One region of the Bacillus sp. J14TS2 genome, then DNA from elsewhere that is predicted to be linked to it. Evidence: a T-box and tRNA genes for the amino acid it is inferred to sense, from the RefSeq annotation. Region 1 holds a T-box; the other holds one or more tRNA genes.
The links. A T-box is a leader RNA that pairs with one kind of tRNA and senses whether it is charged. The one in region 1 lies ahead of glyQ (glycine--tRNA ligase subunit alpha), so its partner is inferred to be a tRNA-Gly.
Positions count from the first base shown of each region.

Region 2: it encodes a tRNA-Gly, which carries the amino acid that the T-box ahead of glyQ (glycine--tRNA ligase subunit alpha) is inferred to sense. The anticodon was not compared.

Region 1 is NZ_BORE01000004.1:11,102-19,340, reverse strand. Features, by position in the region: gene yqfD (sporulation protein YqfD) at 1-69, shown strand, start outside; gene KI375_RS07125 (PhoH family protein) at 73-1,047, shown strand; gene KI375_RS07120 (HD family phosphohydrolase) at 1,423-3,606, shown strand; gene ybeY (rRNA maturation RNase YbeY) at 3,590-4,060, shown strand; gene KI375_RS07110 (diacylglycerol kinase) at 4,050-4,433, shown strand; gene KI375_RS07105 (cytidine deaminase) at 4,687-5,094, shown strand; gene era (GTPase Era) at 5,081-6,001, shown strand; gene KI375_RS07095 (YqzL family protein) at 6,131-6,277, shown strand; gene recO (DNA repair protein RecO) at 6,329-7,087, shown strand; T-box leader at 7,163-7,336, shown strand; gene glyQ (glycine--tRNA ligase subunit alpha) at 7,396-8,239, shown strand, end outside.
Region 2 is NZ_BORE01000016.1:62,761-70,999, forward strand. Features, by position in the region: gene KI375_RS21195 (nucleobase:cation symporter-2 family protein) at 1-1,263, opposite strand, end outside; gene KI375_RS21200 (aromatic ring-hydroxylating dioxygenase subunit alpha) at 1,446-2,420, shown strand; gene KI375_RS21205 (alpha/beta hydrolase) at 2,676-3,506, shown strand; gene KI375_RS28025 (hypothetical protein) at 3,488-3,769, shown strand; tRNA gene KI375_RS21210 (tRNA-Gly) at 3,796-3,869, shown strand; gene queG (tRNA epoxyqueuosine(34) reductase QueG) at 4,069-5,214, shown strand; gene KI375_RS21220 (amidase domain-containing protein) at 5,294-6,154, shown strand; gene trmL (tRNA (uridine(34)/cytosine(34)/5-carboxymethylaminomethyluridine(34)-2'-O)-methyltransferase TrmL) at 6,579-7,052, shown strand; gene KI375_RS21230 (TetR/AcrR family transcriptional regulator) at 7,105-7,998, opposite strand; gene KI375_RS21235 (DHA2 family efflux MFS transporter permease subunit) at 8,178-8,239, shown strand, end outside.

The DNA of each region.
Region 1 (8,239 bases):
ACATTATCAATTAATTTTCAGGTTTTAGAGAATATTGCCGTAGAAAAACCAATCATTCAAGGAGACTGACGGATGTCTGAAGAAAACACAACAGCAAAGATTGAATTAGAAAATGCAGAAGAAGCATATAGGTTATTAGGGAATGCGGATAGTCATATCCGCTTACTTGAGGAACAATGGAAAGTGTCGATTGTGACTCGCGGGGAAAGCATAACAATCTCAGGAGACACCACCGATATTGGAATAGTCGAGCAAATCATTAATCAATTACTAAACGTTATTCGAAAAGGGATTCAAGTAAGCGAAAGAGATGTAACGTACGCTTCTAATATGGCCAAAGCTGGAAAAATTGAATATTTTGCTGATCTTTTTAATGAAGAGATTGCACGAAATACGAAAGGAAAAGCGATTCGCGTAAAGACTTTGGGTCAACGTGAATATATAGACTCGATTCGGAAAAAGGATCTTGTATTCGGCATTGGGCCAGCAGGAACGGGAAAAACCTATTTGGCCGTTGTGATGGCGGTGAATGCGCTGAAAAAGAACCATGTGAATAAAATCATTTTAACACGTCCCGCAATTGAAGCAGGAGAAAGCCTTGGCTTTCTGCCAGGTGATTTAAAAGAAAAGGTTGATCCTTACCTACGTCCTCTATACGATGCGTTAAACGATGTTCTTGGGGCAGAACATACCCAGCGCTTGATTGACCGTGGTACAATCGAAATAGCACCTCTCGCTTATATGCGAGGACGTACATTGGATGATGCATTTGTGATTCTGGATGAGGCCCAAAATACGACTCAAGCGCAAATGAAAATGTTTTTGACACGTCTCGGTTTCGAGTCGAAGATGGTGATTACCGGGGATTCGAGCCAAGTCGATTTACCGAAAGGCGCAAAGTCTGGCTTGATGGCGGCAGAAATGATTCTAAAAGATGTAAACGGTATTTCTTTTATTCATCTGAATCAAAGCGATGTTGTTCGCCATCCACTTGTTTCGCGAATTATTCAAGCATACGAACGTAATGATCAATTACCACGTTCTTAACCACTGCCATTTTACCGTTTTGCCCAAAAGGGTGAAACGGTTTTTTAACAAAAGGTAAGAAAGTATAAAAATTGGCTAGTGTTAGGGTCTAGCTCCAGCACCTAGCCCCGAGAGGCTCGCAGGATGCGGGTCCATCGGCGTTGCGACGTACAGGATGTACTAGTGCAGACGAAGCGATTGTCGTCGCGTTTGAGCCTCCCTGAAACCTATGAAGGGAAAACGGCTCTTAGATTTCAAAACATTTGCTTGTCGCCGATAGACGGGTGCCTTGCGCTTTTCTTAGGAATCTTAAAAAAATAATGCTTTCGTTGTGAAAAACTGCTATCATTTGAGTAACTGAATATCCGTCAGCTATTAAAGGGTATGGAGGATGTTATGAAATTTCATGCATACATAAGTAAAATACGTTCTTTTCTAAGCTATAAAGTGTTCACAACATTGATTTATTGCTTATTGGCTTTAGTGCTTCTGTTAATTCTGTATCATAATATGAAGCCTGAAACATATGATATGGAAAAATTCCAAGTCGCTGATAAAACGATCCGTTCACCTAAGACGATTGAAGATGAAATGAAAACAGCAGAAGAGCGAGAAAAAGCATCTGAAGCAGTAGATAAGGTATATGTGTTTAAAAAAGAGATGGCACAAAATCGTGTTTCTTTACTAACTTCTATTTTTGATTTTATTTCGGAAACGAACCACGAATCAGATCAGAATGGAAAAGAAGAAGATAAAAAGAAAAAAGAACAATCAGAAGAGATTCCATTACAAGACAGATTGAAAGTCTTAAAATCGAAATTAACGGAAAATGTGTCAGAGGATATTACAGATTCCATTTCTGATACGATATTAAATTCACTTTTACAGGCAGAAGAGTCTGATTTAGAAACAACAAAAAATGTCGTGATCCAAAATGTGGAAACGGCGATGACAGAAAAAATCCGTGATGATGATTTAAATGATGTGAAAAAGCTTGTGCAGAATCAAATTAGGGCAGCAGATTTGCCTGAGGCAATGGAAAAGGCTGGAGAAGAATTGGGGCAATACGCTATTGTACCAAATGATCTATACGATCCAGAGTTAACGGAGGAACGAAAAAAACAAGCAATGGCTGAGGTGGAGCCAGTCAAAATTTTGCAAGGGCAAATTGTTGTTCAAGAAGGCCATTTAATTGATCGGGATTCCTATCGTCAATTGGAGCTGCTCGGATTATTAAAAAGTAATCCTACCATCAAGCCTTTAATTGGACTAGCTTTGCTTGTTATCCTTGTCATTGGTTCGATTTATATTTATTTTTCAAGAATCGATTTGCCTGAAGATAAGAAGCAAAATTACTTATTACTATCAAGCTTCATTTTCATTTGTTCTCTGGTTGTAATGAAAATTGTTGGTCTGATTGATGCAGAAATAAATGATATGGCATATATATTCCCAGCTGCAATGGCACCGATGCTAATTAAAATATTGATGAATGAACGGTTGGCTTTGATTATGACGATTATGCTTGCAACCTGTGGGAGTATTGTCTTTCATGATGGAATCGCAGGGACGATCAATGTTGAGGTCGCCATCTATATTCTTTTTAGTGGGCTAGCAGGTATTTTGTTTTTATCAGGTCATAATGAAAGAAATCATATCTTGCGTGCAGGGATTTTTATCTCCCTTATTAACCTACTCTTAATCTTGTTTTTAATGTTTAGTGGGAGTGGGCAGTATACACCGACGGAATATTTATATTACGCTCTATATGCGGTGGTTTCTGGTCTTCTTTCAGCTGTATTCACAATTGGCTTATTGCCATTTTTTGAAGCAGGATTTGGAATTTTATCAACAATGAGATTAATTGAACTGTCGAGTCCAAACCATCCATTATTGAAGAAGATATTAACCGAAACACCAGGTACCTATCATCACAGTGTGATGGTCGCCAATTTAGCTGAATCTGCTTGTGAAGCAATAGGTGCAAATGGACTTTTGGCAAGGGTTGGTTGTTATTATCACGATATCGGAAAAACAAAAAGACCGCCTTTTTTCATTGAGAATCAATTAAATATCGAGAATCCCCATGATCAGCTTCCGCCTGAGACGAGTCGGGATATTATTCTAGCCCATACAACTGATGGAGCTGAGGAATTAAGAAAACATAAGCTCCCGAAAGAGATTGTTGATATTGCGGAACAGCATCATGGAACAAGTCTTTTAAAATTCTTTTACTATAAGGCAAAAAAAGAGAATGAAGAGATTGCTGAAAGTGAGTTTAGGTATTCAGGGCCTAAACCACAAACAAAAGAAATAGCGATTATTAGCATGGCAGATAGTGTAGAAGCAGCGGTGCGCTCAAAGACAAATCCAACACCAGAAGAAATTCGCACACTTGTTCATCAGATTGCACAAGATAAGCTGCTCGATGGCCAGTTTAATGAGTGCGACCTAACTTTAAAAGAAATTGAAAAGGCGAAAAAGGTGTTTTGTGAGACATTGAATGGCATATTTCATTCACGAATTGAGTATCCTGACATAAAACAACAGAAGGTGATAGATGGTGGCACTCCTAATTGATACGATAGATGAGACAGGACAATTAACAGAGGAAAACTTAAAGATGGTCGAAAAGCTATTAATGTATGCGGCTGAAATAGAAGAAATTCGTGAAGACGCAGAAGTTTCCTTAATGATTGTTTCCAACCCAAAAATACAAGAAATCAATAAAGAATATCGGGGAAAGGATCAAGTGACGGATGTGATTTCCTTCGCACTTGAGGAGAATTCTGAAGGAGAGAAGTTGATTCAAGGTGCACAGTTACCACGTGTACTTGGAGATATAATTATCTCTCTTGATCGAACGAAGGAGCAAGCACATGAATATGGACATTCCTTTAAACGAGAATTAGGCTTTCTAGCCGTCCATGGCTTTTTACATCTACTTGGATATGACCATATGAACCGAGAGGATGAAAATCGTATGTTCATGAGGCAAAATGACATATTGGCAGGTTTTGGTCTTGAAAGATAGGAGCAGTTTATCTCTGAAGCGATTGGTATCCGCCTTTAAGTATGCGATAGAAGGGATTCAATATGCAGCTAAAGTAGAAAAGAATTTTCAAATTCATCTTGTGTCTGCAGTAATTGTGATCATTCTCTCTTTTCTTTTAAGACTTGATAAAATCGAATGGATTTTTATGATGATCTCCATTTTTGGCGTAATGGCTTTAGAATTAGTAAATTCTGCGATGGAACGGGCTGTTGATTTAGCTACAGACAAAATTCAGCCTTTAGCAAAACAGGCAAAAGATTTAGCGGCCGCTGCAGTGTTAATTTATACGCTGATGGCCGTTTTAATCGGTATCCTTATTTTAGGCCCAAAAATCATACAGTTATTTCATTAAGTAGCTTCTAAAATTGATTTTTTTGAAGCTCTTTTTTTTTTAGAAATATAATAGGGTGTATGCGCATTCGCCCATTTTTACCCATTTAGCAAAAAAAGCTATGCCAGAATTTGAATGTGTTAAGCAGGTACGGTAAAATAATTTTACGGTCATTTTCGATCATGAAATGGAAATGTTCAAAAAACTTTCTTGAAAATGATAACTTTTGAATGAATTTGTAGTAAAATAAGGTATGAAAGATGAGGAGAACTATTTGAATATGGAGCAATTGGTAACAGCAGCGAGCGATGCAAGAGAAAGAGCTTATGTTCCCTATTCTACATTTGCGGTTGGGGCAGCTGTTTTGACCAAAGATGGAAAGCTTTTTACAGGATGCAATATTGAAAATGCATCTTACGGGATGACGAACTGTGCAGAGCGGACAGCGATTTTTAAAGCAGTCTCAGAAGGTGAAACAGAATTTACTACATTACTTGTGATAGCTGACACAGCGCGGCCTGTACCTCCATGTGGAGCATGTCGCCAAGTCTTAGCGGAGTTCTGTCCAAGGGATATGCCAGTGATTTTAACCAATCTCCAAGGAGATCAACAACAGACAACAGTCGAAGAACTATTGCCATTTGCATTTACAGCGGAGGATATACATGATGAATCGAAATGAAGAAAGTGAAGTTTTTAAATCTGGTTTTATTTCTATCATTGGTAGGCCGAATGTGGGGAAATCCACTTTTTTGAATCGCGTAATCGGTCAAAAAATTGCCATTATGAGTGATAAGCCGCAAACGACAAGAAATAAAGTTCAAGGTGTTTTAACAACAGACGATGCACAAATGATTTTTATAGACACACCAGGCATCCATAAACCGAAGCATAAACTAGGCGATTTCATGATGAAAATTGCAGTCAATTCCTTAAAAGAGGTAGATCTTATTTTATTTATGGTAAATGCTGAGGAAGGGTTTGGACGCGGTGAAGAGTTCATCTTGGATAAACTAAGTGGAATCCAAACACCAGTTTTTCTTGTGATCAATAAAATTGATCTTATTTCTCCAGATACGCTTTTAACCACTATAGATACTTATAAGGAAAAATATGATTTTGCAGAAATTATTCCGATTTCAGCAATAGAAGGAAATAATGTTGAACGTCTACTGGAACAAATCCGGGTACGGCTTGAAGAAGGTCCTCAATTTTATCCTGCAGACCAGGTTACCGATCATCCTGAGAGGTTCATTGTATCGGAAATGATCCGTGAGAAAGCGCTTCATTTAACGAGGGAAGAGGTACCACATTCCCTTGCTGTGGTGATTGATAAAATGGAACGGCGTAAGGAAAAAGAAATGATTGATGTAATGGCTACTATTATTGTGGAGAGAGACTCGCAAAAAGGGATTGTCATCGGAAAACAAGGGAAACTGTTAAAGGAAATCGGCAAACGAGCTAGAGAGGATATTGAAAAGTTACTTGGGTCAAAAGTTTATTTAGAATTGTGGGTAAAGGTCCAAAAGGATTGGCGAAATAAAGCGTTCCATTTACGTGATTATGGTTTTACTGAAGAGGAATATTGACACATATAAGGAACTTTGACAAATTTTATACAGTATGGTTAGAAGAGATGATGGGAAAATAATCTTATTCGGCTTTATCTTAGAGAAGACGAAAAATAATTGATCACTTGGAAAGGCGGGAATTTTAAAATGTATGAATTTACGTGGAAAGTTTTCAAAGAAACAGGTAATGTCAATACGTATCTGCTTCTAAAAGAACTTGAAAAAGAAGAGCATTTGAATATTCTGCCATGTAGGGAAAATACGGACGAAGCAGACTGCACACAAGTGACTTAAGCGTGTGAATTATCCCAAATGCTGTGAATGCAGTGAAAGGGGATAAAATCAATGGTAAATAAATTTGAAGGTATTGTCATTAGAACAACAGATTATGGGGAATCAAATAAAATTGTGACAATCTACACAAGAGAGGCTGGAAAAATCGCTGGAATGGCCAGGGGAGCTAAGAAACCAAGTAATCGGTTGTCCAGCGTTTCCCAGCTCTTTACATACGGATACTTTGTTATCAGCGGAACACGAGGATTAGGGACAATTCAGCAAGGAGAAATGATTTCATCCCTTCGATATATAAGGGAAGATATTTTTAAAACAGCTTATGCTTCCTATATTGTCGAATTGCTTGATAAGGGAACCGAAGAAAAAGAGAGTAATCCATTTTTATTTGAATTACTTTATCAAACATTGCTCTACATCAATGAAGGATACGATCCTGACATTATCACAAATATATTTGAAATGAAAATGCTCAATGTTTTTGGGTTATATCCTGAGATGAATCACTGTGCTCTTTGTGGAAACACTGAGGCATCCTTCGGTTTTTCGATTAAAGAAAATGGTCTAATCTGTCAAAATTGTTTCCAAAAGGATCCGCATTATTTTCCGGTCTCGCAAAATACGATTAAGTTGTTAAGATTATTTTATTTCTTTGATATCCATAGACTAGGATCAATATCAGTAAAAGAGGGAACGAAAAAGGAACTTCGAGACGTTATTTCCACTTATTACGATGAATTTTCTGGTTTGAATTTAAAGACGAAGCGTTTTTTAGATCAATTAGGGAAGTGGAAGAACCAATTAGGTGACTAATTTACTGACTGATATAACGGTAAATATTGACTTTTGCTCAAATTTCAGCTATTTTCTTCTTATAGAACATTTATTTAGACTGTGAAGAAGGAAAAGAGTAACAGAAAATCGTTTCATTTTAGCGAACCTGGAATGGTGAAAGCCAGGTATGAAGATTCTGTGAACGGCATTCCTGAACAGCAAATGGAAAAAGTTGGCTGCTAACAGTAGCAAATAGGGTGGAACCGCGGGTAAACTCTCGTCCCTATGCTAAAAGCATAGAGATGAGAGTTTTTTTGATGTTTAAATTGAATGGAGGATGAACAGAAGTGAATGTTCAAGAGATGATTTTGACCTTACAAAAGCATTGGTCTGACTATGGGTGCATTCTTATGCAGGCTTATGATGTAGAAAAAGGGGCAGGTACCATGAGTCCTTATACATTTTTAAGGGCCATTGGTCCAGAGCCTTGGAATGTGGCCTATATAGAGCCATCAAGAAGACCAGCAGATGGTCGTTATGGAGAAAATCCAAATCGTTTATATCAACATCATCAATTTCAGGTGATTATGAAACCATCTCCAGACAATATTCAAGAAATGTATTTAGAGTCTTTAAAAGCAATTGGCATTGATCCACTCGAGCATGATATTCGGTTTGTAGAAGATAATTGGGAAAATCCTTCTCTCGGTTGTGCGGGTCTTGGCTGGGAAGTTTGGCTTGATGGAATGGAAGTCACACAATTTACTTATTTTCAACAGGTGGGTGGATTGGAATGTAAACCTGTATCTGTTGAATTAACATATGGGATCGAAAGGTTGGCTTCTTATATTCAGGATAAAGAAAATGTATTTGATCTTGAATGGACGAATGGATTTACAATTCGTGACATTTTCTACCAACCAGAATTTGAACATTCGAAGTATGCATTTGAAACATCGAATCAGAAAATGTTATTCGATTTGTTTAACACATACGAAACAGAAGCAAAGGAACAGATGAAGTATGGTTTAGTTCATCCAGCTTATGATTATATCTTAAAATGTTCGCATGTTTTTAATTTACTTGATGCGAAAGGTGCTATTTCTGTAACCGAAAGAACCGGGTATATCGGGAGAATGAGAAGTATGGCTAGACAAGTTGCCAAAACATTTTATGAGGAACGGGAAAAAC
Region 2 (8,239 bases), on a different contig from region 1:
CAATGCCCCGACAGTTGTCGCTGAGGATAAGATATAGTTAGCCCAATCAGGAGCTGAGTTTAAGGCTTCTGGTGGTAAAATCGTGACAGCGATCGTGAGGAGAATTGGGAGTCCAATAATCATCATATTGCGATCGTCTATCATAATAGGTTGAATCACTTTCATACCATTGGTGACAATCGCTACACAAACAATCCCAAAAATCCCATTAATAACAGGCTCGGGTATGCAGGTGATAGCCGTTGAGAGTTTAGGAATCAATCCGAGACAAACGAGAATCACACCACTCATGATAATGACCATTCGACTGGCAACGCCTGTAATCGCAAGTAGTCCAGCATTAGAAGAATATCCGGTCATCGGAGTACTACCAAATAAAGAACCTACTAAGCAGCCAATTCCTTCGCCAACCGAAGCTCGATTTAAACGACGATCATCAAGTTCTTCATTCGTAATAGAGGATACGACAAACCATGTCCCTGTAGTTTCTAATAATATTATGAAATAAACAAAAACCATTGTAATAATTGCGTTTAGATTAAACACCGGTTTTCCAAACGGAAAAAGAGACGGTAGGGAAAACCAGCTTGCTTCTTTCACCGGTGAAAAATCAACAGTACCAAAAAAACTTGCTGCAATGGTGCCGGCGACAATGGCAATAATGACAGATACTAAACGAAAGAAAGTTCCAATTCCTCTCATTTTACGCCCCAGTAGCATGCAAATAATTAGAACGGTTGCGGAAATAGCAGCAATCAAAATATTCTCTCCGATATTTCCTTCAGCCTGATAAATATTGTTTAACCCTGTCGGCATTAGTGAGATACCGACAATAATGATTACTGTTCCGCCAACAAGCGGAGGGATGATTTTACGTACAGCTTTGGCGAACCATTTTAATGGATAGCCAATCAGGGTAATAATGATTGCACCGGGAATAAGACTACCGGCAATCGCTCCTAAGCCAAGTTTTCCACCGATCGCAGCAATCGCACCGATCGGAACATAAGAAGGTCCTTGGACAACCGGAAGCTTAATGCCTGCTCCAGTCTGAACAAGGGTAGCCAAACCTGTTGCAAGAAAACACATTTGTACAAAGAAAGAAGTGTTTTCTGTACTTAACGAAAGAAGGCCGGCAATAATAATAGGAGCGATGTATAAGTCCATTGCTAATACATGTTGAAGACCAAGAATAAATGCTTTGTGGTAACTAATTTTGTCATGAACACCTAAAACAATATTATTTTCTGTTTGATTTTCCAACCGATATCACCCTTCTTAGCTAAAAATAAACTTTATTCTTGGATTATATATAATATAGTTAGTTTTGTATATGATAAACGAATGATTTATAAAATAAAAATAAAAATGTTCGTCAATTTGGTTGACCGTTTCTTAGGAAATGATTAAGATGGAAGTAGGATAACAATGGTGGAGGGTTAAAAATGTTGGAAGATAAAATTTTACAAGAGGACTGGCTTGTTGCTTGTCGATCAGAGGATGTCAAAGAAAAGCCGATTCAAGTCGTTTTAATGGGAGAGCGGTTAGCTATTTTTCGAAATAGCAAAGGAATCCACGCTTTTAAAGATCTTTGTATTCATCGAGGCGCGGCTTTGTCTTTAGGTGAAGTAAAAAATGATTGTTTAGTATGCCCATACCATGCGTGGGAGTATGATGAGACAGGTGCCTGTGTCAAAATACCGCAGCTTCCTGAAGGCAGACCAATTCCTCGTAAAGCAAAAGCCATTTCATATGCGTGTCAAGAAAAATATGGGCTGATTTGGGTGAATATTGCTGGGAATGAGCCAGAGCTTTTTCACTATCAACCAATGGAAGGAACAGAATTCCATAATGTGATTTGGGGACCGCAAGAGGTAGTTGCCAAACCACCGCGTATCATTGAAAACTTTCTAGATGTCGGACATTTAGCTGTTGTGCATCAGGGCTATTTAGGATCGGAAGAACATCGAGAGGTTCCGGATTATAAGGTACACCAAGAGGGTGATCGAATTTACTCTGATGAAATTGCGATTTATCAACCTGATCCAGATGGTTCGGGAAAACCTAAATATGTTTATTATACTTATGAAATCCATCGTCCCTTTACTGTGAGCTTTACGAAAAGAGATCAAGAGAATGACACATTAATGACGATTTTATTAACGGTTCGCCCGATTGACGAAGAGAACTCGATGGCCTATGGAATTTTATCTTTTAATTATGATACAGGTTTAACTGATGAGGAATTAATTGCGTTTCAGGATGAAATTTTTTCACAGGATAAGCCAATTGTGCAAAATCAAAAGCCAGAAGAACTACCTCTTGACCTTCAGATCGAATTATCCCTGATTTGTGATCGCGTAAGTATTGCGTATCGAAGATATTTGAAAGAGCTTGGGGTCGAGCTCGGAACTGCATAATATGTAAATAGCTTGCGATCGGACGTTTAAACCGATAGCAAGCTATTTTTGTTGTCAATTTGGTATATACGCGAAGTGAGCCCTCGATTTTTATTTAAAAAATGAATGGAAACTGATTTTGTGCTACTAATCTTTGATCGATCCTGCTTTTGGAACTATTGGTAATTAGATATCGTTATTTGAATGTGGTAATGTTATCATAATAAGATGATAGCGCTCTAATATTTCAAATAAAAGTAAAGGTAGAGTGATAGAATGAATGTAAATGAATATAAGGATATACCGTATGGACCTTATGAGAGAAATAAGTTAGATGCCTATATCCTTGAAGAGGGGAAGCCTACGCCGGTTTTAATTTTTTTTCACGGAGGCGGCTATGTAAGTGGAGATAAAAGCAGTTTTCAGGCAAATAGTTTAATGGAAGACTGTTTGCAAGCTGGTATCTCTGTGGTGACTTGCAATTATCGGTTTATTACTACCGACCCGTTTCCAGCTCCTATGCAGGATGGGACAAGGGCGATTCAGTTTGTAAGAAGTCAGGCTGAAGAATGGGGAATTGATATCGAGCGTATTGCTACATCTGGTTCATCTGCAGGTGGGCATATTGCGCTTTGGAATGCGCTTCGAGGAAACTTAGCCAATCCGGAGAGTTCTGATCCAATCGAACGAGTACCATCAGATGTGTCTGCCTTCATTGGTTTTGGCACACAAGTTTCAAAAGATCAGCGTTTTTACGAAGATATTTACGACGGTCCTCACATCCAGTCGAATATCGCTCTATTTTATGGGATCTCTTCGACGGAAGAACTGTATCATCCTAATACTTTAGAGCTTGCGGAAAAAGCCTCCGCTATTAACTATATGTCAGCATCAGCACCACCTCTCTTTATGACGTATGATTATCCGTTTGACCAACCATACATTTCTACAGATGCGCCTGTTGGCGAGATGGTTCATCATCCGATACATGGATACATATTAAAGAAAAAATATGATGAATATCAAATTCCTTTTGTATTCCGTCATACAAGTGACCCTGTACGCCCAGGAGAAATGGTCCGATTTCTATGGGAGTGCTTTTCATAAGTAGGAATAATAAGATAGAAGAACGCCCGGCATTGACGGGCGTTCTTCTATCCGCCCGAAAACAAGTAGTATCCGCCCGAAAACAAGTAGTATCCGCCCGAAAACAAGTAGTATCCGCCCGAAAACAAGTAGTATCCGCCCGAAAACAAGTAGTATCCGCCCGAAAACAAGTAGTATCCGCCCGAAAACAAGTAGTATCCAGTTTCGAGTTATGGAGGTTTTGTGACGAATGTTGCAATTTTTTCGTTTATTTTGTACAATAATAGGGTCAACTTTTTGAAGGAGTCATGCGGGTGTAGTTTAGTGGTAAAACTACAGCCTTCCAAGCTGTTGTCGTGGGTTCGATTCCCATCACCCGCTCCATACATACCAACGCAGGGTTTTGTTTTATATAAAAAACAAGGCTTTGCGTTTTTTATATGCTTAGCGTATTTCCAGTATTTGATCAGCAGGTTCATTTGTAATAGTGGATGTGGTCACTTCCATTCATTCACTTTTTGCCTGTAATAACTTATAGTGTAAAATAGTAGCAAATCATTCTAATTAGGAAGGGGACGAGTCTGTGGATTATGCTCAATTAAAACAAGATATTATCCAGTTCAGTCAAGAGATTGGAATTGATAAAATTGGCTTTGCCAGCTCCGATCCTTTTATTGAAATGAAAAATCGATTATTAAGACAACAGGAGCTTGAGTACCAATCAGGCTTTGAGCATAAAAATATTGAGGAACGCACAGATCCTTCTTTAATATTTGATCAACCTCGCTCGATTATTGCGATTGCTCTTGCTTACCCTTCACGAATGGAAGAACCACCTCGTGGAAAAAAAGGGGAGAGAAGGGGCTTGTTTTGTCGTGCCTCTTGGGGAGTTGATTACCACCAGCTTGTTAAGGAAAAATTAACTCAACTAGCTGTATATATAAAAGAACAAGTACCCGAAACGGCTATTAAAACGATGGTAGATACAGGGGAACTTGTGGACCGAGCCGTTGCAGAGCGTGCCGGAATCGGATGGAGTGGAAAAAACTGTTCGATTATCACACCGGAATTTGGTTCATATGTCTATTTAGGAGAGATGATTACCAATCTTCCGCTTGAACCAGATGAACCGCTCCAAGACCAGTGTGGGGAATGCACGATGTGTTTAGATGCTTGTCCTACAGGAGCGTTGGTTCAACCAGGTCAATTAAACGCCAAACGTTGCATTGCTTTTCTCACACAGACAAAGGATTTTTTACCGGATGAATTCAGAACCAAGATCGGAAATCGCTTATATGGATGTGATACATGTCAATCTGTCTGCCCAAAAAACAAGGGGATGGATTTTCATCATCATCAAGCGATGGAGCCGGAACCTGAGATGGTAAAACCTTTATTAGATCCTTTGTTAGAGTTATCAAACCGCCAATTTAAAGAAATTTTTGGTGAGATGTCTGGTTCTTGGCGTGGAAAAAAGCCAATTCAGAGAAATGCGATTATTGCATTAGCCCATTTTAAGGAAAAAGAATCTGTAGGTAAATTGACGAAGATTATGGAAAAAGACGTCCGTCCTGTTTTGCGTGGTACTGCCGCATGGGCGCTAGGGAAAATTGGTGGTGCAGAAGCGAAAGAGGCATTGCTCCAAGCACAACAGAAAGAACAAGATATTTCCGTTTTAGAGGAAATTGAAAAAGGATTAGAATTTTTCCAAAAAGAGACCGAAGCATAGCTTCGATCTCTTTTTTCATGCGCATCTATAATCATGGTTGTGGGGGCTTGCTGCATATAGTTTATGGAGGAGGGATGTGGTGAGACAACAATTAGCATTGGCACTTGAAGAGCGAATCGACCAATTGGTGCGTAGAAAAAAGCCAGAAGAAGAGAAGGTGATAAAAAAACTGGATTCTCTAACAAAAAGGAAAGCAACATTAGTGAAGGTTCTGGGAAAAGGTAAGATTACCACGATGGAAAGAGCAAAAGAGCAAGACCATATTACTTATCAAATTCATTTAAAATATGTAATCAAGCAAGCTGATTTCATGTATATAGAAGAAGAGATTGAGCAGAGGCAGGCACGTTTTTTTAAAAATAAATTAGTCGATGATCAAGAGATAGCTATTGAATATTCAAAACAAGAGGTAAATGATCCTGAATTTGAAGAAGGCTCAGAAAGGATCACGTTTATTTATGATCGCTTAAAAGCTGTCCAATATGCAGAGAAATGGTGGGATGATTACAATCCAGCTTATGAAAAGTTTGAGGTGGATTGTACCAATTTTATATCGCAATGTCTCCATGTTGGCGGCGCGCCGATGAGAGGGCATCCTAATAGAGGGAAGGGGTGGTGGTATCAAAATAAAAATTGGAGCTATAGTTGGTCTGTTGCTAATTCTTTGAAAACGCATCTTGGCAGTTCAACAATTGGACTGCGTGCACAAGAGGTGAATGATCCTCGTGAATTAAAATTAGGTGATGTGATATGTTACGATTTTCAAGGGGATGGCCGTTTTGATCATAATACGATTGTGACAGGCAAGGACGCAGCAGGTGAACCGCTCGTGAATGCTCACACGTACAATAGTCGAATGAGATATTGGGCATACGAAGATTCAACAGCCTATACCCCAAATATTCAATATAAAATGTACACGATTATAGATGATTCTTAAAGATATAGAAGTGTTCAAAAAGGTGGATAAAAAGTACCGAGTCGGCTAAAGGCGCTGATGCAGTTCAACAACACAACACTAGTACATCCTGTACGTCGAAAGTTGAGGTGGACTTGGTACTGATTTCCTTGCTGTCAGCAGGAAGTGGGGAATGTTAACGGAAAATCCTTTCTCTTAATACGTGAACAAAAGGAAACCTTCCCTGAATCCGCTTCGTACAAAGGAAAAGTGGTTTTTCTTTTGCAAGAAGCGGAAAAGCAAGCCAACGAACTTGCGGTGTATGGTGACTTCGACGTTCGATACTGGACGTGTCGGTACTTAGTAGAAGATCTTTTATCTCGCAGCGTCATTTTTACCAGGCTTTTTGAACCTCCTCATATGGTGTATAATGGCACAGTAACGTTTATTGATGAGGTGAAAGAAAGTGCCAAACCATGTTGTTTTATATCAACCAGAAATTCCTGCAAACACAGGAAATATTGCCAGAACTTGTGCTGCAACAGATACTCATTTGCATTTGATTCGGCCGCTTGGCTTCTCAACAGATGATAAAATGTTAAAGCGTGCCGGATTGGATTATTGGGAGTTTGTGAATATTACTTATTACGATTCCCTTGAAGAGTTTTTCTTCAAGAATCAAGGGGGCCAATTTTATTATTTGACCAAATTCGGTCAAAAACCTCATACAACCTTTGATTACAGTGATCCTAAGGCCCAACATTATTTTGTTTTTGGAAGGGAAACGAGTGGATTACCGCAGGATTTAATTGAACAGAATATCGATCATTGCTTGCGGATCCCGATGAATGATCATGTCCGTTCACTTAATTTATCGAATACAGCGGCCATTCTAGTCTATGAGGCTTTACGTCAGCAAGGAAACCCTGGATTGCATTAACAGAAAGGATCTCCTATTTTTGATAGGAGATCCTTTCTGTTGTGAATCCTGATTAATGGTCATGATGTTGCAAGTATTGTTGGCCTAACTGGATAATTTCTTGTATTTCATTTTTGAAGAAAGAGGAATCTGCCTTTCTTTTGATCGAATAGAGGACACTTTCGATTAAAAAGTCCCTAGGTGATTCGGTTTGTAATTCTGAATGTAGGAACTCGAATCGTTCTTTACGACCTTGTTTTACAGCCATCTCATCCATTCTCTTAAGTAATATTTCCAGCTGGGTTATAAATTGTTTCTTAATATCAATCGGATCTATTTGTATATCCTGATTATAAGGATGAAGCCAGTCAGCAGGAAAGAAAGGTTTGTTTTCTTCGCTCTGATTCGAAATAATTGTTCGTAACTGTTTTAAGGTATAATAAATTATTTCTCTTAACTCATATTTCTTTTTAGAGCCCAGCATCCAAACATGTGTCATATAATGGATCATTCCAAAACAAATACAAGCATAATCAAGCGAATACTCTTTTGTATGATCCCCAAATAAATCAACCACCCTTGAAGCAGTCCACTGTAATTCTACTTTATGTTGGTTTTGGATAAATGCCTTTAAATCTTGATCTTTTGAGCTATAGATAGATTCAAATAATGGAAGTAAATTTTGTTTGCGATTCATTTCCATTCGAACTAATACTTGTTGGACGAAGACATCCGGATCGTTCTTTTCCTTACCGAAGGAAATTTCCTCTCGAATCACTTCAGCTTCCTCACGAACCATCTCTAGAATAGCGATTAAACAATCGTTTTTAGAAGCAAAATGATTGTAAAAGGTTCCCTTTGCGATACTGGCTTCATTTAATATATCTTTAATCGATGTGGCAGAAAATCCCTTTTGGATAAATAGACGGTGTGCTACATCAATAATTTGCTTTTTTCTTTGGTTCATAATCTCACCTTTTATACTTGTAGTCTAAATCATATTTTACCTTAATGACAAGGTTTAGACAAACATTTAAAAAAGGAAAAAAGTTTTTGTTGATTTTTTTAGACCATGGGTTTAAAATATTTAAAGTAATGAGTTCGTATTATACTAATACAGATGAAAGACTGACTGGGGGAATTTATATGGATATTGAATCCATTCAAAAAAAACCGCCTTATGGAGCTATAGCGGTTCTTTTTATTGG